Regions from separate parts of the Anoxybacillus sp. CHMUD genome, predicted to be linked through region 2. Evidence: predicted binding sites of a transcription regulator. Region 2 holds the regulator's gene; the other holds the start of a gene.
What was found. Region 2 encodes Rex, which represses fermentation and respiration genes when NADH is low (regulators of the CRP and FNR family bind a similar motif). Its sites were predicted from a motif close to TTGTGAAATATTTCACAA; they were not measured.

Region 1 (10,049 bases), on a different contig from region 2:
ACTTTATCTTCCGCGTCTACTGCGGCAACGGAATCTTCACAATCCATAATCGTTGTTAAAGCTGACTCTAAATAAACGTCCTTAATACCTGCTGGATCCGTCTGTCCAATTGGATGAGTACGATCAATTTGTATTTCAATATGTAGACCGTTGTTTTTTAATAAAATAGCGGATGGTTGTGTTGGCGAACCTTGATATCCGACAAATTTTTCCTCATGTTGTAACGTTGTCGTTTGTCCATCTTTTACGGTGACAGTTAATGTACCATTTACGACAGCGTATTGCACAGCATCTTTATGCGAATACCCACGAAGCGGTACCGTTTCATCTAAAAATTCACGCACATAAGCAATGACTTTCTCACCGCGCACCGGATTGTATCCCTTTATGCGCTCTGCACCATCTTCTTCACTAATGACATCTGTTCCATACAACGCATCGTACAAACTTCCCCAACGGGCATTGGCTGCATTGAGCGCGTAACGTGCGTTTGTAACCGGAACAACAAGTTGTGGCCCCGCTTGTTTAGTAATTTCATCATCGACATTTTCTGTCGTAATTTCAAAGTCCTCGACTTCCGGCTCTAAATAGCCGATTTCCTGTAAAAACGATTTATATTGTTCAAAATCAAACTGTCCGCGATGTTGCTTATGCCATTCATTGATCTTTTCTTGTAATTCATCGCGCTTCGCAAGCAACGCTTTATTTTTCGGCGTTAATTCGACGATAAGCTGTTCAAAATCGCCCCAAAACTTATTTGTATCTACCCCACTATTCGGCAACACTTCATTTGTCATAAAATCATAAAAAATATCAGCTACCTGTAGACGACCTATTTTCACATATTCCCCCATCATCATTCCCCTTTCTTTTGTTGCGTATTACGAAACATGGTTTCAAATTCCTTGAGAATATCATATCATATAAAAACAGAAAATTTCAATAATTTTCTTACAAATAAATGAGGCGGGAAAAGCCCCGCCTTTACTTGTAAATTCCATATTTTATAATATTCACATATTCCTCTAACTCCCGTACAAGCAAATCCCCTTGCCGAATGGGATCATATTGTTTGCGTTTATACAGTTGCATGTACTTATTTAATAATTGTTCCACGATCAACATTGTCATGCGCACGACAGTTTCAGCACATACATTATTACGCAATGCTTCTTTCTGCAGTTTCAATCCTCACCCAGCTTTTATGCTGGGTGCAACACAAGCCTAAACGCAAGTGCACAATACGGAAAAATTTTCAATCTCAAGATATAGACTTAAATCACCAGAAATAAAAAAGGCTGAAAAAGTTCACAGTTCTCGTGAACTTTTTCAGCGCTCTCCACCTACATAGAAAAAAACTATTTCGCAAATACATGGTTTCCAATCACAACTGTCACTTGGCGCGAGCGGATCCATTCGCTTTTCGCCGTCTTTGGATTGTAAAAGTACAATGAACCACTTCCTAAACCGCGAAAAGCAATGGCTTCTTCAACCGCTCGATATGCTTCTCGATCCGCTGGTTTGTTAATCTCGCCGTTTTGTACAGGAGTGAACGCATAATATCCCCCTGAACGCTCATAAATGACTTGGCGAATTGTATTTGGAAAATTCGGATGATCGACACGATTCAACACGACTGTAGCAACCGCCACCTTCCCTGCAAACGGCTCTCCTTTTGCTTCCGCATGAACGAGGCGAGCTAACAAATCTTTATCGGCTTGAGAAATAGGTTGCGGAATACGCAACGCTTCACCAACGAATAAAATATCGGATTGTTTTTGATTGATTCGTTGAAGCTCTAGCAATGAAACATTGTAAGTTTTTGCAATCGTCCAAAACGTTTCCCCTTGTTTTACATAATGAACTGTCGTTTGTGCAGCTACTTCAGTTGTTGAAAAACAAAAAGCTGCTACAAAGACAGAAGCAAGTGCTAGCAATTTCCTCATATTATCCCTCCTAGTCCGTTGCTCGCTTATAAGACTAGCAGGGATTTAGCAATCTATCATTATCTAATTTATGGAAAACACCCGGATCATATGGCGCTCAAAGCCCGAGAAGGTATATGGAAATTTATTCATAAACTATTATACTTTCAATATGAACAGTTTATTTGTCAAAGTTTTTTCCAAAATCACAAGAATTATGTGATGAGCATCACAACAAACAGACAAAAAAGAAGATATGATTACATTGTAAATATCAATACATTTCGGAGGAGAAAATTATGGAAAATATATTCAATGCACAATCGACGGTCGGTGAAATTGTGGTGATGTTCCCAAAAGCGAGCGATTTGTTTAAAGCATATAAAATTGATTTTTGTTGTGGTGGAAATCGTTCCTTATCTGAAGTGCTCGCTGAAAAACAATTAGATATAGAAACAATTTTAAGCGAGCTACAATCACTGTATGAAAAATCGCTCGAAAAGGTAGAAAAAAACTGGATGGAGGCTTCCTATACAAATTTAATCGAGCATATTGTTCAAAAACATCATCATTTTTTAATGGAAGAATTACCACAACTTAGCCCATATGTAACAAAAGTGGCACGCGTTCATGGTCCCACACAACCACACTTAGTTGAAGTGCATAAGCTGTTCAATGAGCTAAAAACCGAACTAGAACAACATTTAATGAAAGAAGAAACAAAAGCATTTCCATTAATCATCCAATTCGAACAATATCCGACAAAAGAAAATGAACAAGCGATGAGAGAAGTTATTGAAGAACTTGTTACCGAACACGATACGGCAGGAGATATCATTAAAGAAATTCGCAAAATCACGAACGATTTTACACCACCTTTTGATGCATGTGGAACGTATCGACTAGTTTACAATCGGCTTGAAACGCTAGAGGAAGATCTATTCACTCATATTCATCTTGAGAATAATATTTTATTTCCGCGCATTCTTGACGAAAGTAAATAAGGAATCATCGGTGCTAGTCGAAAGCGTATGGCTGAACTAGCACCTTATACGATATCCATAAAAACAACTATATTGACAACTTACTTTTCGTAAGTTTATAATTATCTTGAAATCAAGATAAAGGTTGATGCACATGAGCCAAAACGATCAAACATTATCATTAAAACTATTCATTGTCCTTTCTAGAGCACATAAAGCGGTGTCGGAACATGTAAAACATGACATTCAACGTTACGGACTAAACCCAACGGAGTTTGGTGTGCTCGATTTGCTGTATCATAAAGGAGCGCAGCCGATCCAGCAAATCGGTGATAAAATTTTGCTTACAAGTGGAAGCATGACATACGTCATCGACAAACTCGAAGAAAAAGGATATATCGTCCGGCAACGTTGTGAAAAGGACCGCCGCATTACGTACGCTGTTATTACTGAAGAAGGAAAAGCACTAATGGATCACATTTTCCCGCAGCACGCACAAAAAATGTTGGAGATTTTCCAATCTTTGTCCACAGATGAAAAAGAAATGGCGATTCACTTGCTCAAAAAGATAGGTCTTTCATTGTCGCCTTTCTAAAGGCCTATCGCACAACTTTTATCTTGAAATCAAGATATATGAAAGGAGAGATCATCATGATGCACATTGGTATTTTACTTATCCGTCTCGCTGTCGGTTTAACGTTTGTCGGTCATGGCGCGCAAAAGTTGTTTGGATGGTTCGGGGGATACGGCTTAAAAGGAACGGGAGGATGGTTTGAATCGATCGGACTAAAACCTGGAGTGACTATGGCTTTAATCGCTGGATTAGCTGAATTCGTCGGTGGATTATTGTTTGCCCTAGGGTTGTTCACCCCATTTGCAGCTTTGTTGATCGCTGCTACAATGGTCGTCGCTATTGTAAAAGTGCACGCTCCGAACGGATTTTGGGTCACTCAAAATGGCTTTGAGTACAACTTTATTTTGATTGTTGTTGTGATCGGCATTGCTCTTATCGGCGCAGGCGACTACTCAATTGATGCACTTATAAAATAAGGAGGCACACCATGATTCACGTATATCCTGCACATGAACGATTTGAATCAAACCACGGTTGGTTGCAAAGTTATTTTAGTTTTTCATTTGCTGAATATTTTGATCGAAACAATATGAACTTTGGCCCATTGCGCGTATTTAACGATGATATCATCGCGCCACAACGTGGTTTTGGAGCTCACCCTCATCAAGAAATGGAGATTGTGACAGTCGTCTTAAAGGGACAGCTCGAACATCGCGATAATCTAGGCAATCATCGCATCATTTCGTTCGGTGAAGTACAACGAATGACAGCTGGAACAGGTATTGTACATTCAGAAATGAATCCATCTGCTACAGAAGAAGTCAATCTGCTACAACTTTGGTTTCTACCTGAAGCACGCGGTCTTACCCCGTCATATGAACAAGTTTCATATGATATTGAAAAAATGAAAAATCGTTTATTACCTATTGTTTCGAAAACACAAACAGGTGATCAAGTTGCTTACATTCATCAAGATATAACGATGTATTTATCCGATTTAGAAAATAATCGGCACATAACATTCCATCAACAAGAAGGACGTCGCATATACCTGTTTGTTATTGAAGGAGAACTCGTATTAAATGATGATACAATGTTACAACGTCGCGATGCTGCGCGTATAACAGATATAACAACATTACACATCACATCGAAAACAGATAGCCGATTTATGCTGATTGATTTACCATAGTTGCCAGCTTGCCCGCTTAAGTGGGCAAGCTAAATTTAACATTATTCTCCATTTTAATGTTCCGCTTCCATCATGACAATCCACGTAAATAAATCCATATCGTTTTGAAAACTCACCTGTTGAAAAAATATGAAACTTTTTACAAACTCACAAAAAAAGGAGTAAAATATGACATATATGTGATCAAAAAAGCAGGTGAAAGTATGGCAAATATTCGTGAAATCGCAAAACGGGCAGGTGTTTCTGTATCAACCGTATCTCGTGTGCTCAATGGCTATCCATATGTCAAAGAAGAAAAACGAAAAGCTGTATGGGATGTCGTTCATGAATTAAACTACAAAAAAAATATTAATGCCGTTCACTTATCAAAAGGAAAAACAAATATTATCGGGGTTATGTTACCGACCATCAATCACCCCTATTTTAGCATGATTGTAGAAGGAATTGCGGAAGAAGCATTGCGATATGGATACCATCTTCTCTTTTTTCAAACAAACTATGACATACATAAAGAATTAGAAGCGCTCGAAATGTTACGTGTCAAGCAAATGGATGGTCTCATTATTTGTTCGCATACCATTCGTCTCGAAACCATTGCATCCTATGCAGATGATGGTCCAATCGTTTTATGTGAAGATACATCAGAGCCGCATCTGTTTTCCGTATACATCGACCATTACCATGCCTTTGCGCTTGGAATGGATTACTTAATAAAAAAAGGACATTCAAAAATCGGATATTGTCTTAGTCGGCCAACGAGCATCAATAGCCAAAAGCGGATGGCAGCCTACAAAGATGCGCTTCAACGCATACATGCCCCGATTCGTCCCGATTGGATGTTTCATCATTGTTTGCATATGAATGACGGGAAGCGAATTGTATCTACTATTCTTTCTCTCGAGAAAAAGCCAACCGCTCTACTCGTCGCTAGCGATCAAGTTGCTGCAGGAATTGTTTTATGGGGAAAAACGTATGGATTACATGTTCCAAACGATTTAGCTATCGTTAGTTTTGATAACCATCCTATTTCAGAAGCGTTGCATATCACGACAATTGAGCTACCTCTTTCGCTCATGGGAAAAAAAGCTTTCCAGATGATATACAACCATTTCATAAACGAAAAGACAGAACCGAAAAAAGAAAAAATGCCCGTTCGTTTGATTGAACGAGCATCAGTATAGTGGCAAGCTTCCCGCTTGCCACTATGCTTCTTTCGGCAACCAAAATGTCAACACGCCAAACAAAGGAAGAAAGCTACACATAACCATAAGTGTTTTTAGCGTATACACGTCTGCAATTTTTCCGAGTGCAACCGCTCCAAGCGCCCCCATCCCAAACGCAAGACCAACAATTAATCCTGAAGCCATCCCAACATTTCCTGGAAGCAATTCTTGTGCATAGACGACAAACGTAGCAAAACTAGACGATAAAATAAAGCCTGTAACAAAAACAATTGGCAAAACAAAATGAAGTGGCACATATGGCAAAATGAGCGCAAACGGTGCCGTACCGAGCGTGGATGCAAAAATTAAATTTCGTCTCCCAAATCGATCAGCAAGCGGACCGCCAAAAACGGTACCGATCGCTCCAGCAATCATAAAAACAAACAAATAAAGTTGCGCTTGACGAATAGAAATACCGTAATACTTCATTAAGTAAAACTGATAGTAATTCGAAATTCCTGCATAATACCATGAGCGTGCAAATACTAAAAGAACTAGGAGAATAAGTGCAAATATAATCTTTTGACTTATTTGTTTCTTTTCTTCCATCGTTTCCTTTCGGCGTTCGTTCACTTGATGCAATTGAACAGCATACCACTTCGACACCCAAAATAAAACAACCATCCCAAGCGCCGCAACAATGACAAACCAACTTGCCCCTTTTTGACCGAACGGAACGAAAATGAGGGCGGTGAATAGCGGAGCAAGGGCATTCCCTGTATTGCCACCGAGTTGGTAAATGGATTGAGCGAATCCTCTTTTCGCCTGTGCAGCAAAATAAACGACACGTGAACCTTCTGGGTGAAATACAGCTGAGCCTAATCCGATAAATAAAACGGATAATAGAACAAAGAAAAAATTAGGCGCGAACGCCAACCCGATCATCCCTAACATGCTCGCTCCCATGCCGAGCGGCAAAAAACTCGGCGATGGATAGCGGTCGGAAAACAATCCGACAACCGGCTGTAAAATAGAAGAAGTCATGTTCAGGGTAAATGCAATCCAACCAATTTGTGTATAGGACAATTTCATTGACGACTCTAAAATCGGAAATAAAGCCGGAACAACAGCTTGCATCGCATCATTTAGCAAATGACCAATGCTAATAGCAATTAAAATCGGATACACGACAGTTTGCATATTTGCACGTTGTTCAACACTTGCTTGCATTTTCCTCTCTCCCTATAAAACAAATGGAATACTTACATTATAATACCTTCTGCCAACATTTCAATTTTTTTGCTTACTCATAAAAAGCGCCTCATCACACAGATGAGACGCTACCTCATTGCTCACTTAGAAAAGTCCGCGTGCGTTTCCATGTTCGTCGATATCCATTTGAAGCGCTGCTGGTTGTTTCGGCAAGCCTGGCATCGTCATGACATCCCCTGTTAAGGCAATGAGGAAACCTGCGCCAATCGATGGTTTTAATTCGCGCACCGTAATCGTGAAATCAATTGGTCGCCCGAGTTTTGATGGGTCATCGGAAAGCGAATATTGCGTTTTCGCCATGCAAATCGGGAGCTTGTCCCACCCAAACGATGTAAATTGTTCGATTTGCTTTTTCGCCTTGTCAGAAAAAGAAACGTCGCTTGCACCATAAACATCGCGCGCGATTTTTTGAATTTTATCCGTAATCGGTTCATCTAATTCGTATAACGGAGTGTACGTGCTTTTTGTATTTTCGATTACTTCTAATACTTTATGAGCTAAATCAATTCCGCCATCCCCACCTTTTTCCCATACTTCCGTTAACGATACAGGATATTCTTTTTCTTCACAAAATGTCGTTAATGCTTGAATTTCTTTATTTGTATCCGTAATAAAACGGTTAATAGCAACGACAAACGGCAAACCAAACGCTTGAATCGTTTCAATATGTTTCTCTAAATTGGCTAGTCCGTTACAGAAAACTTACAAGACTTTATAAGAAACTTATAAAAGTCTATGTTTCCTTCCTTGTTCATCGCGCCCGATTTCGCGAAACGCTACTCTCGTTTCTTTGACGCTCCGAAGGCTTCACTTCCCCACTAACGTATGGGTACATGTTGCGCTTTACTTGGCATAGTTTTTCAAGTTGATGCTTGCGTTGAGGTCGCGATCCATTTCTATCCCGCAAGCTTCACAGCGGTACGTCCGTTCGGATAAAGAAAGCTTCTCTTTTACATGACCGCAACGGCTACACTTTTTGCTTGACGGATAAAACCGATCCGCCACGATCAACTCGATCCCATGCCATGCACATTTGTACATCATTTGCCGCTTGAACTCGTGGAATGTTTGTTGTTGAATCGATTTCGATAGCTTCCGATTTTTTAACATGCCACTTGTATTCAAGTCTTCCATCACGACATACGCTGGCTTGGTTTTCACCAACGTCGTGGTGATGTGGTGGGTATAGTTTAGCTGGGTATTTTTTATCCTTCGGCGTTTTTTCAAAACAAGGAATTCTAGTTTCTTAATGTTTTCCGTTTTTCTGTAACGGAATTCCCCCCTTTCTGTTTGGATTTTGTTCATTTCATATTTTCGCGATATTTTTCTTTGCATCCGCTTCATTTGTTTTTCAAGCTTTTTCACTTGAGGCATGTGATGGATGTTAGGAAACGTCATCCCATTGCTGACGGTAGCGAACGATTTTACTCCCAAATCAATACCAATGCCTTCGTTGTACGTTTCATGTTTCACTTCCGCTTCCTCTACACCGACCGTTAAAAACCAATGAAGCCCGTCAAACACGATGCGCGGATTGACATACTTTATATGTGCACCGTGAGGAATACGACCTCTTTCAGCAAGACGGATCCAATTGAATTTCTGTCTATTTTTCTTTTTCGAAGGCGTCAGTTTCTCTAGTTTCACATGCGTGTCGGTGATTTTGATTTTGGCGGTGTCTTGATAAAAACTTGGGCGTGTTCGCTTTTTTGTTTTAAACTTCGGAAACTTCGCCCGTCCTTCAAAAAAGTTTTTGTAAGCTTGACACGCATCTTTGATCGCTTGTTTTGTGATGTTGTTTGAGAATTGATTGAGCCAACTGTACTCTTTCGTTTGTTTGAGCTGCGTTAATCTTTTTCTTAGTTCGCCATCACTTAAAAATTTGCCACCTTGTTTATCATTTTCTTGTTGTTGCGCTAATGCAAAGTTATACGCCCATCTGGCAACACCTGCGCATTGAAAAAGCTTCGTCTTTTGCTTATTGTTGGGCAGAAGCATGACTTTGTACGTGCGAATCATCTTCTCCCAGCCCCTTTTTGACTTTTTTCATATAAAATGATCATCAGATTTTTATAAAATTTTTATAAATATTTATACATTTATCATGAACAGTCAAAAGCCTTCTCCCGCTGGCGTTGGATTAATGGAAGTCACTAAGATGACTTTACCATCTTGTTTCGTCGCCAGTCGTCTCATCGCCTGAAGCGAAATTTTTGCTTTGTAATGTCCATACGGCTCGAGCTCTTCTTCTAACAAATCAAGTTCACTTGCAATATCTTTAATGCGCTTTAAATTCGTTTCTTGGGCAATTTCAATGTCCGTCTTTACTTTCGTCGTCGTTGTCATCGTTCAGTCCCCCAGTATGAAAATAATCCTCCCTTATTTTAGCACGGTGGTATGAAAAGATGACAGAACTTAAGCAATGAAAAAAACACTTTTTCGGCAACTGCCAAAAAAGTGTTTTCGTCATTACGGCAACCGATGACCTGCCGCACGATAAATCTCGTACCACTCTTGTCGAGAGAGTTGCACATGGCTTGCTTGGCAAATGTCTTTTAAGCGAGCGGAGTTTGTTGTGCCAACGATCACTTGCATGTTCGCTGGATGGCGCAAAATCCAAGCAACGGCAATGGCTGACTTGCTTACTCCTTTTTCCTCCGCTAGCCGTCCAAGTACTTCGTCAACTTCCGGAAATTTCTCGTTGTCAATAAACACTCCTTCAAAAAAGCCGTATTGGAACGGGGACCACGCCTGTATCGTAATATGTTTGAGACGGCAATATTCTAAAATATGTCCGTCGCGGTTAATCGCCCCGTCAAATAGCGTATTCGCTTGAATGCCACTTGTCACTAAATTCGCATGCATAATACTAAACTGCATTTGGTTCGCGATAATCGGCTGGTTGACATGTGCTTGCAATAACTCGATTTGCATACTATT
Region 2 (10,049 bases):
GTGATGCCTGCCATTGAATCACTTTTGCAAGAATGTGATGTGAACCCTCAAGATCTTGACCGTATTGTTGTCGCCAAAGGTCCTGGATCATATACAGGGGTTCGCATTGGGGTGACGATTGCCAAAACTTTGGCTTGGACGCTAAACATTCCACTTGTTGGTGTATCGAGTTTAGAAGTGATGGCAGCAAATGCGAAGTATTTTGGCGGGCTTATTGTTCCATTAATGGACGCTCGACGCGGACAAATTTATACAGGCCTTTATAAAGCGGAAGGAGGAAACATTCAATCCATTGTGGCTGATCAAGTCATTTTAGCTACTGATTGGGCAAATGAATTAAAAGCATATGATCAATCCATTTTATTAGTTGGAAATGATAGTGTACTACACGAAGCTACGTTTGTTGAAGTACTAGGTCGTTCTGTTCAAGTAGCTTCAGCGACACTTCACAATCCACGCCCAAGCGAACTTGCATGGTTAGGAATGAACCGTGAACCAGAAGATGTTCATACGTTTGTCCCAAACTATATTCGTTTAGCAGAGGCAGAAGCGAATTGGCTTGCTCGTCAGCAAGAAAGGACGGAATGTTAAGTGAATGTTTCTTTCCGTTTTATGACGATTCAAGATCTTGATCGTATTGTAGAAATTGAGCAGCGTTCATTTACACTGCCGTGGAGTCGTTCCTCTTTTCACCAAGAATTAACGAATAATCCGTATGCTCGTTACATTGTGATGGAGCATGATGGACAAATCATTGGTTATTGTGGCATGTGGCTGGTCATGGATGAGGCACATATTACAAACATTGCAGTATTACCGGAGTTTCGCGGGAAAAAATTAGGAGAAGCACTAATGAAACAGGCGATGGCGTTGGCGAGAGAAGAGGGGGCAAAAACAATGACGTTAGAGGTGCGAGTATCGAATATCGTTGCACAGTCATTGTATCGGAAACTTGGTTTTTTAAATGGAGGTATTCGTAAAAGATACTATTCGGATAATCAAGAAGATGCATTAGTAATGTGGGTGAATTTATGAATAAAAAAGATATGTTTGTCCTTGGAATTGAAACAAGTTGCGATGAAACAGCGGCGGCCATTGTGAAAAACGGACGTGAAATTGTAGCTAACGTTGTCGCTTCACAAATGGAAAGCCATCAACGATTTGGAGGAGTCGTTCCTGAAATTGCCTCCCGTCACCATGTTGAACAAATTACGCTCGTGTTAGAAGAAACGATGAAACAGGCAAATATGGATATAAGTCAACTTGACGCGATTGCAGTAACAGAAGGACCGGGATTAGTTGGGGCGTTATTGATTGGTGTAAATGCGGCGAAAGCGTTGGCTTTTGCACATCGCATTCCGCTTGTTGGCGTGCACCATATCGCAGGACATATTTACGCAAATCAACTTGTACAAGAAATGAAATTTCCGCTTCTGGCGCTTGTTGTGTCTGGAGGTCATACAGAGCTCATTTACATGAAAGAGCATGGGATATTTGAGGTGATTGGAGAAACGCGTGATGATGCGGCTGGAGAAGCGTATGACAAAGTTGCCCGGGCCTTGCAACTCCCTTATCCAGGGGGACCTCATATCGATCGTTTAGCGAAACAAGGGAAACCAATTATTGATTTACCGCGCGCGTGGTTAGAAGAAGGTTCGTATGATTTTAGTTTTAGTGGATTAAAATCAGCGGTTATTAACACGTTGCACAATGCAAAGCAACGTGGAGAAATGATCCGACCTGAAGATATGGCGGCAAGTTTTCAAGCAAGTGTCGTTGAGGTATTAGTGAGAAAAACAATCGAAGCAGCCATGCATTACAGCGTAAAACAAATATTGCTGGCTGGCGGTGTGGCGGCAAATGAAGGGTTACGTACACAATTACAAAAACAAATGAATCAACTGCCAGAAGTCGAGTTAGTTATCCCGCCGTTGTCGCTTTGTACAGATAATGCAGCGATGATTGCAGCAGCGGGAACAGTATTATTTCAACAAGGAAAGCGTGCCACCATGGCATTAAATGCAAACCCAAGTTTACTGTTATAGCAAGAAGGTGTCCCAAAAGCAATGGGGCACCTTTTTCTAATTGTCATACGAATTTTTCTAAGAACAATTCAGCTTGTTGTGGATTATTTTATCCACATACATGTGAATAATGTGGAAAACGTTGATTGTATGTTATTTTATCATAACAAGTTAACCACAACAAAATGGGGGATTTTTCTTTTGTTGTTGTGGATAATGTGGAAAAGTCCGTGAATAACTTATATTTAGGTGTTTTTTCTGTGGATATGTTTGTGTAAAAAGATGGGGCTAGTCCACAAGTGGAGCTAGCCCATTATTATTGTTGTAAACGTTCCCACTGTTCGAATAGTTCATCAAATTTTTGTTTTAGGGCGTCAATGTGCGCTTGTGTGTCTCGAGCTTTTTCATAGTCGTTGTAACAGGAAGGATCATATAATTGTTGTTCATACGTAGCAATTTGTTGTTCGATTTGCTCCATTTCCGTTTCTAGCTGTTCGATTTTTCGTTGTCGTTGTCGTTCTAATTTTTTTCGTTCTTTTTCTTCTTCGTACGAACGTTTTGGTGACAACGATTCGCCCGTTTTAGTTTTTTGGCTAATTTGTCCAAGCTCAAGCAGCTCTGCTTTTTTTGCTACGTAATAATCATAGTCCCCTAAATACTCAACAAGACCGTCTGTGGATAACTCATATATTTTTGTTGCAATTTTGTTAATAAAATAACGATCGTGTGAAACGAATATAATTGTTCCTGGGTATTCTATGAGCGCTTGTTCTAGCACTTCTTTGCTATCTAAATCCAAATGGTTTGTCGGTTCATCTAAAACTAATACGTTTGCCTTCTTCATCATGAGTTTAGCGAGAGCGAGTCGCGCTTTTTCTCCACCGCTTAACGTCTGAACAGGCTTCAATACGTCGTCACCAGAAAATAAAAAGTTGCCGAGAATGGTCCGAATTTCTTTCTCTGTTCTTAATCGATCTTCGTCCCACAGTTCGTCGATCACTCGTTTGTTTGATGTTAATTGTGCTTGTTCTTGATCATAATAGCCAATTTGTACGTTTGTTCCGTAGCGTATTTCTCCTTGTTTTGGATGGAGTTGTTTGATGATCGTTTTTAAAAGAGTTGATTTTCCAATTCCATTGGGTCCAATTAGCGCAATACTATCTCCGCGAGTGATACGGAATGAAAGGTTTGTTGCGATGATGTGATCGTAACCGATTGCTAAGTTGTTAGCTGTCAGCACGTCGTTTCCGCTTGGGCGTTCGATTTCGAAACGAAACGATGCCGATTTTTCATCACCGAGTGGCTTGTCGATGATATTCATTTTTTCTAATTGTTTTCTACGGCTTTGTGCTCGCTTCGTTGTTGATGCACGAGCGATGTTGCGTTGAATAAAATCTTTTAATTTTGTAATTTCCTCTTGTTGTTTTTCATACAATTTTAGTTGTTGTTCAAATTGTTCAGCACGTTGTTGTAAGTAGCTTGTATAGTTTCCGACATATTTTTTTATTTTTGTGCGTGATAGTTCATACACTTGTGTCACGATTTGGTCAAGAAAATAGCGATCGTGGGAGACGATAAGAATGGCCCCATCGTAATTTTTTAAATATTGTTCAAGCCATTGCAACGTTTCCATATCTAAATGGTTTGTCGGTTCGTCTAAAATGAGCAAATCGGGCCTTGTAAGGAGCAGTTTACCAAGCGCTAGCCTCGTCCGCTGTCCACCGCTTAATGTAGATACTTTTGTCGTATAATCGTACTGTGAGAAGCGGAGACCATGAAGAACCGAACGAATATCTGCTTCATATTGATAGCCGCCTTTTTCTTTGAATTCTGTTTGTAAACGATCATATTGCTCAAGTAGGCGCTCATAGTCAGCATCATGTAAACTCATTTGTTGTTCTAGTTCACGTAATTGTTTTTCCATTTGTTGTAGCGGGGCAAACACATCGAGCATTTCTTCCCAAATGGAACGATGAGCTTGCAACCCTGTATATTGATCTAAATAACCGATCGTTACGTGTTTCGGTTTAATGATTTCGCCTGTGTCGTATGACAACTGTCCGGCAATGATTTTTAATAATGTCGATTTTCCCGCGCCATTTCTTCCAACTAACGCAATACGGTCTTTTTCTTGTATTTCAAGCTTAATGTCTGATAAAACTTGTTCCGCTCCATATGATTTGGATAGTTGATTTACTTGTAAAATGATCATTCTTTCTCACCTCAATCTTCTTTTGATAGTGTAACGTACTTTCTTGATATTCGGCAACACTAGTGTACGAATAACAAATTTGACAAAAATAATAATAAAGGGTACAAAGGAAAGACAGAATGAAAAAAATAGTGTATAGTTTAGAAGTGGGGAGAATTTTTTAGACGTATAGGAGAGAAAAATGAAAGCGCTAACTATTTGTGAAAGGAAATGTGGGGGATTGACTCGTGAATAATGAACAACCAAAAATTCCGCAGGCGACCGCAAAGCGACTACCGTTGTACTATCGTTTTTTGAAAAACTTGCATGCATCAGGCAAGCAACGTGTATCTTCAGCGGAGTTAAGCGAAGCTGTAAAAGTCGATTCAGCAACGATTCGCCGTGATTTTTCATACTTTGGTGCGCTTGGAAAAAAAGGATACGGATATAATGTGAATTATTTGCTGTCGTTTTTCCGAAAAACGTTAGACCAAGATGAAACGACAGAAGTAGCGTTATTTGGCGTCGGTAATTTAGGGACAGCATTTTTGAACTACAATTTTAGCAAAAATAACAATACGAAAATCGTAATGGCGTTCGATGTTGATCCGGATAAAGTGGGAACAAAAGTCGGAGGGGTTCCGGTTTATCATTTAGATGAATTGGAAGAAAAGCTTGGAGGGATTACGGTAGCGATTTTAACCGTTCCTGCTCAAGTTGCCCAGCCGATTACTGACCGACTTGTTCAAAAAGGCATTAAAGGGATTTTAAACTTTACGCCTGCTCGCTTGCATGTGCCAGAACATATTCGTGTTCACCATATTGATTTAGCGGTCGAATTGCAGTCACTCGTTTACTTTTTAAAACATTACGGAAATGAGTAAACCTCCCGTTTACGAGCGGGAGGTTTTTTTTCGTAAAGAACGAATTCCTGCGCCGAAATCAAATGTAGCAATTAAAATAAATAGCATCGTTGTGATGTCCCAAATACCATCATCGGCGGTATGGACAGCAAAATAAGTAAATAAAATGCCAGTGAGAAAATAAAACAACGGTTCAGACTTCATGAAAACAGCCTCCAAATTACGAATTGCATTCGTTCTGCCTCACGCATAATGCTTTCGATTTCTTCAGCAAATAATGTTTGAATTGCAACGACAAAGGTGTTCATCAGTACATGTGCTGCAATAGGTACGATAATACGCTTTGTTTTGACATATAGGAAAGCAAATACAAATCCCATCGTTGCATAAAGAAGCAAATGTTCGAACTCTAAATGAACAACAGCAAATAAAAGCGAGCTGATGATGGCTGATAAGAAAAAGTTATATTTTTGATACAGCGTTCCGAAAATAATTTTTCGAAAAATGATTTCTTCTAAAACTGGACCAACGATTGAAGTGACGAGCATAAGAGCTGGTGTAAGTTTGACCATTTCGACGATCCGTCTCGTGTTCTCGGACCCCATTTCGACCCCAAAGAGGTGTACTTCGATGTTTGCTGCAACGCCTTGGGCGAAAAGAGCGAGCAAAAACCCCCCAATTGCCCAAAAGAATGACATGCCAATCGATGCTTGATGGCGATCATATGAGTATTTCATATCTTCTTTCATAAAATAAAGAACGAGAAAAAGAGCAATCGAGAAACTAATAACAGCCCAATAACCAGAAGCGATCGAAAAAGCTATTTCTTTATTTGATGCGTTGACAAAGCCGCTATGTGCAAGTAAAGGGACGCCGACTAAGCTCGATAGCTGCATGGCGATATATGTAATGATGACATACCAATATTGTTTTTTCACATGGTCAACCCCTTTTTACAAAATAAATACTTTTTCATTTTACCATATTTTTTGTATGAATTTCGAAAGGAAAGACATAATGAAAGAGGGAAATATGTATTGAAAAATTTTTAACTTCCTACTTGCAAAATTGAAAAAAGTTCATTAATATAATAAGTGTGTTAGCACTCAATAAGAATGAGTGCTAATAACGGAACGAAAATCTAATTAAGGAGGTCGTTTGCCGTGTTGAAGCCACTAGGCGATCGTATTGTCATTGAATTAATTCAAACTGAAGAAAAAACAGCGAGCGGAATTGTCTTACCAGACACAGCAAAAGAAAAACCACAAGAAGGAAAAGTTGTGGCAGTTGGTTCAGGTCGCGTTCTTGATAATGGTGAGCGCGTAGCTCCAGAGGTAAGCGTTGGTGACCGCATCATCTTCTCAAAATATGCGGGTACAGAAGTAAAATATGATGGAAAAGAATACTTAATTTTGCGTGAAAGTGACATTTTAGCTGTGATTGGTTAATCGTTCGCCTGATAACATATAAAGCGTACAAAAATACTTAACAAAAAAAATCATCATCAAGGGGGTAAGATGTATGGCAAAAGAAATTAAATTCAGCGAAGAAGCTCGTCGTGCGATGTTACGCGGTGTAGATAAATTAGCTGATGCAGTAAAAGTAACATTAGGTCCAAAAGGTCGTAACGTTGTATTAGAGAAAAAGTTCGGTTCTCCATTAATTACAAATGACGGTGTAACGATTGCGAAAGAGATTGAATTAGAAGATCCGTTTGAAAATATGGGTGCGAAGCTTGTTGCGGAAGTAGCAAGCAAAACAAACGATGTTGCTGGTGACGGTACAACAACAGCAACTGTATTAGCACAAGCGATGATTCGTGAAGGATTGAAAAACGTAACAGCTGGTGCGAACCCAATGGGTATTCGCAAAGGTATTGAAAAAGCTGTTGCAGTTGCGGTAGAAGAATTAAAAGCGATCTCTAAACCAATCGAAGGTAAAGATTCTATCGCTCAAGTTGCAGCTATTTCTGCAGCTGACGAAGAAGTTGGTCAACTTATCGCTGAAGCGATGGAACGTGTTGGTAAAGATGGCGTCATTACATTAGAAGAGTCTAAAGGTTTCACAACAGAATTAGATGTTGTGGAAGGTATGCAATTTGACCGTGGTTATGTATCTCCATACATGGTTACAGACTCTGATAAAATGGAAGCTGTATTGGAAAATCCATACATCTTAATTACAGATAAAAAAGTTTCAAGCATTCAAGAACTTCTTCCTGTATTAGAGCAAGTTGTTCAACAAGGTAAGCCATTGTTAATTATTGCTGAAGATGTAGAAGGCGAAGCGCTTGCAACATTAGTTGTGAACAAACTTCGTGGTACATTCACAGCTGTTGCAGTTAAAGCGCCTGGCTTCGGTGATCGTCGCAAAGCGATGCTTCAAGATATCGCGATCTTAACAGGTGGCGAAGTTATCACAGAAGAGTTAGGTCGCGAATTGAAATCAACAACAATTGCTTCCCTTGGTCGTGCAGCGAAAGTTGTTGTAACAAAAGAACATACAACAATCGTTGATGGCGCTGGTCGTGCCGAAGACATTCAAGCACGCATCAACCAAATTCGTGCACAATTAGAAGAAACAACTTCTGAATTTGACCGTGAAAAATTACAAGAGCGCTTAGCGAAATTAGCTGGTGGCGTTGCGGTAATCAAAGTTGGTGCTGCAACAGAAACAGAATTAAAAGAGCGTAAATTACGCATTGAAGACGCATTAAACGCAACACGTGCGGCAGTTGAAGAAGGTATCGTTGCCGGCGGTGGTACAGCGTTAATGAACGTATACAGCAAAGTTGCAGCCATTGAAGCTGAAGGCGACGAAGCAACTGGTGTGAAAATCGTTCTTCGTGCGATTGAAGAGCCAGTTCGTCAAATCGCGCAAAACGCTGGTTTAGAAGGCTCTGTCATCGTAGAACGCTTAAAAACAGAAAAACCTGGCATCGGCTTCAACGCAGCAACTGGCGAGTGGGTTGACATGATCGAAGCAGGTATCGTTGACCCAACAAAAGTAACTCGCTCTGCACTTCAAAACGCAGCATCTGTTGCCGCTATGTTCTTAACAACTGAGGCAGTCGTTGCTGACAAACCAGAAGAAAACAAAAACACACCAGGCATGCCAGACATGGGCGGCATGATGTAATACCTTTCAATTTCGCTAGGGAGAAGTGGATGTGTCCGCTTCTCCTACATTTTTTATATATTCACCCTTACAAAAATGTAAGGGTATTTTTTATTTTTAGACATCTGAAAATGAGGTTTGAATGTTAATATAGACATATACAATTAAACGAAATTTTGCGAAGGAGTATGATTATGTTAGAAGACGTTACATTTAGAATAGCAAGTATAGATGATTTACCGACAATCGTTAGCATTTACAACTCGACAATTCCAAGTCGATTAGTAACTGCTGATACAGAGCCCGTATCGATAGACGATAGATTGGAATGGTTTAAGGAACACAACCCTAATCAAAGACCTTTATGGATGGTGGAATATGGAGATGAAGTTTGTGGTTGGGTAAGCCTTCAATCTTTTTACGGGAGACCAGCCTATCATGCGACTGCTGAAATAAGTATTTATCTTCATGAAAATTTTAGAGGAAAAGGGTTAGGGAAAAGGATTTTAGCTAAAGTGATCGAGGAGTGTCCGAAGTTTAGCATTGATACTTTGCTCGGATTCATCTTTGCGCACAACGAGCCAAGCATGAAACTATTTTTGAGTGTAGGTTTTGAGAAGTGGGGATATTTGCCGGAAGTCGCTCAATTGGATGGGATAAAAAGAGATTTAGTTATTGTCGGAAAGAAGATTCCTCATTTTTAGTATGAGAAACAGGGGCTACTCCTTTGTTATGAAAGTAGCCCTGTCCTCTAATTGACTTAAAAAACAAAGAATAGAACCGATAGCTTGAATCCATGCTCCGATAATCCCGATCGTCTCCCCTTCTTCTTTGCCCTTTTGTTTTTCCCATACACCACCAATGGCTTGTAAGGCATTGCCGATCGATTGAAGTAAATTTCCGATAGGGCTTAACACAGATGATTGCTTATCTTCCCAATCATCTATAAATGAAATAAGTCCGCCTAATGATTGTAACCAGTTCCCTGTAATCTCCAGTCGGCTCCCTTCTTCGCTTAACAGTCCAGCGACAACGGTAATATTTCCAATAGCTTGAATTTCATTTCCATATACACCTAACGTATCGGGCGTTTCAGCATCTGCTTCTAGCGCATTTCCCGTTGCTTGCAATACGTTTCCCCATAAATCAAGAGCAAACTGTTTTTTTTGTCGCTTAGAGAAGGAATGCTCGCAATGGCCGAAGTAACAGTACCTATCGCTTGAGTAAATGAACCGATCAGTGCTTTCGGTTGATTCATGTGCATTCTCCTACAATTTTTGCTCATATATCATATGCAAGTTACATATTGTTGTTAATTGTTAGAAAATTGAATAAAAAAGACAGCATCTTGACCGACGAGGAATGAAGTTGGTAGAATGGATTAAAATTTAAGATGCGCACCTTCGTATATCCTCGATAATATGGTTCGAGAGTCTCTACCGGGACACCGTAAATGACCCGACTACGAAGGCAGTGTTCTATATTGCTAGAATTCTGCCTTCGTTTTTTTATGAGAGGGTATGAATGCTAGCTTTTTTTATTATATGTAGATGAGGTGATTTCGTTTGAGTCAACAAGAAATGATCGTTGTTTTAGATTTTGGTAGCCAGTACAATCAGCTAATTACGCGGCGCATTCGTGAGTTCGGTGTGTATAGTGAGTTGCACCCACATACGATTACAGCCGAACAAATTCAACAAATGAATGTAAAAGGAATTGTCTTCTCAGGTGGTCCGAATAGCGTATATGATGAACAAGCGTTTACGTGTGACCCGGCGCTTTTTGAGTTAGGTATTCCGATTTTAGGCATTTGTTACGGTATGCAGCTGATGACACATCATTTGGGTGGAAAAG

Region 1: the regulator Rex is predicted to act here: its motif matches at 2,143-2,160, upstream of ric (iron-sulfur cluster repair di-iron protein).

Annotation. Positions count from the first base shown of each region.
Region 1 covers NZ_SDLG01000005.1:134,319-144,367, forward strand. Annotated here, with positions in the region: gene ETB99_RS05305 (malate synthase G) at 1-854, opposite strand, end outside; gene ETB99_RS05310 (hypothetical protein) at 985-1,188, opposite strand; gene ETB99_RS05315 (cell wall hydrolase) at 1,359-1,946, opposite strand; gene ric (iron-sulfur cluster repair di-iron protein) at 2,225-2,929, shown strand; gene ETB99_RS05325 (MarR family winged helix-turn-helix transcriptional regulator) at 3,063-3,503, shown strand; gene ETB99_RS05330 (DoxX family protein) at 3,560-3,958, shown strand; gene ETB99_RS05335 (pirin family protein) at 3,970-4,674, shown strand; gene ETB99_RS05340 (LacI family DNA-binding transcriptional regulator) at 4,878-5,855, shown strand; gene ETB99_RS05345 (MFS transporter) at 5,877-7,067, opposite strand; partial or broken gene ETB99_RS05350 (formate--tetrahydrofolate ligase) at 7,194-7,799, opposite strand; gene ETB99_RS05355 (RNA-guided endonuclease InsQ/TnpB family protein) at 7,953-9,128, opposite strand; partial or broken gene ETB99_RS05360 (formate--tetrahydrofolate ligase) at 9,228-9,455, opposite strand; gene ETB99_RS05365 (aldo/keto reductase) at 9,579-10,049, opposite strand, start outside.
Region 2 covers NZ_SDLG01000030.1:3,518-13,566, reverse strand. Annotated here, with positions in the region: gene tsaB (tRNA (adenosine(37)-N6)-threonylcarbamoyltransferase complex dimerization subunit type 1 TsaB) at 1-591, shown strand, start outside; gene rimI (ribosomal protein S18-alanine N-acetyltransferase) at 592-1,035, shown strand; gene tsaD (tRNA (adenosine(37)-N6)-threonylcarbamoyltransferase complex transferase subunit TsaD) at 1,032-2,045, shown strand; gene ETB99_RS13950 (ABC-F family ATP-binding cassette domain-containing protein) at 2,341-4,236, opposite strand; gene ETB99_RS13945 (redox-sensing transcriptional repressor Rex) at 4,464-5,099, shown strand; gene ETB99_RS13940 (YdiK family protein) at 5,109-5,282, opposite strand; gene ETB99_RS13935 (CPBP family intramembrane glutamic endopeptidase) at 5,279-6,016, opposite strand; gene groES (co-chaperone GroES) at 6,242-6,526, shown strand; gene groL (chaperonin GroEL) at 6,600-8,216, shown strand; gene ETB99_RS13920 (GNAT family N-acetyltransferase) at 8,390-8,899, shown strand; gene ETB99_RS13915 (DUF6944 family repetitive protein) at 8,915-9,325, opposite strand; gene ETB99_RS15270 (hypothetical protein) at 9,301-9,453, opposite strand; purine riboswitch at 9,579-9,680, shown strand; gene guaA (glutamine-hydrolyzing GMP synthase) at 9,776-10,049, shown strand, end outside.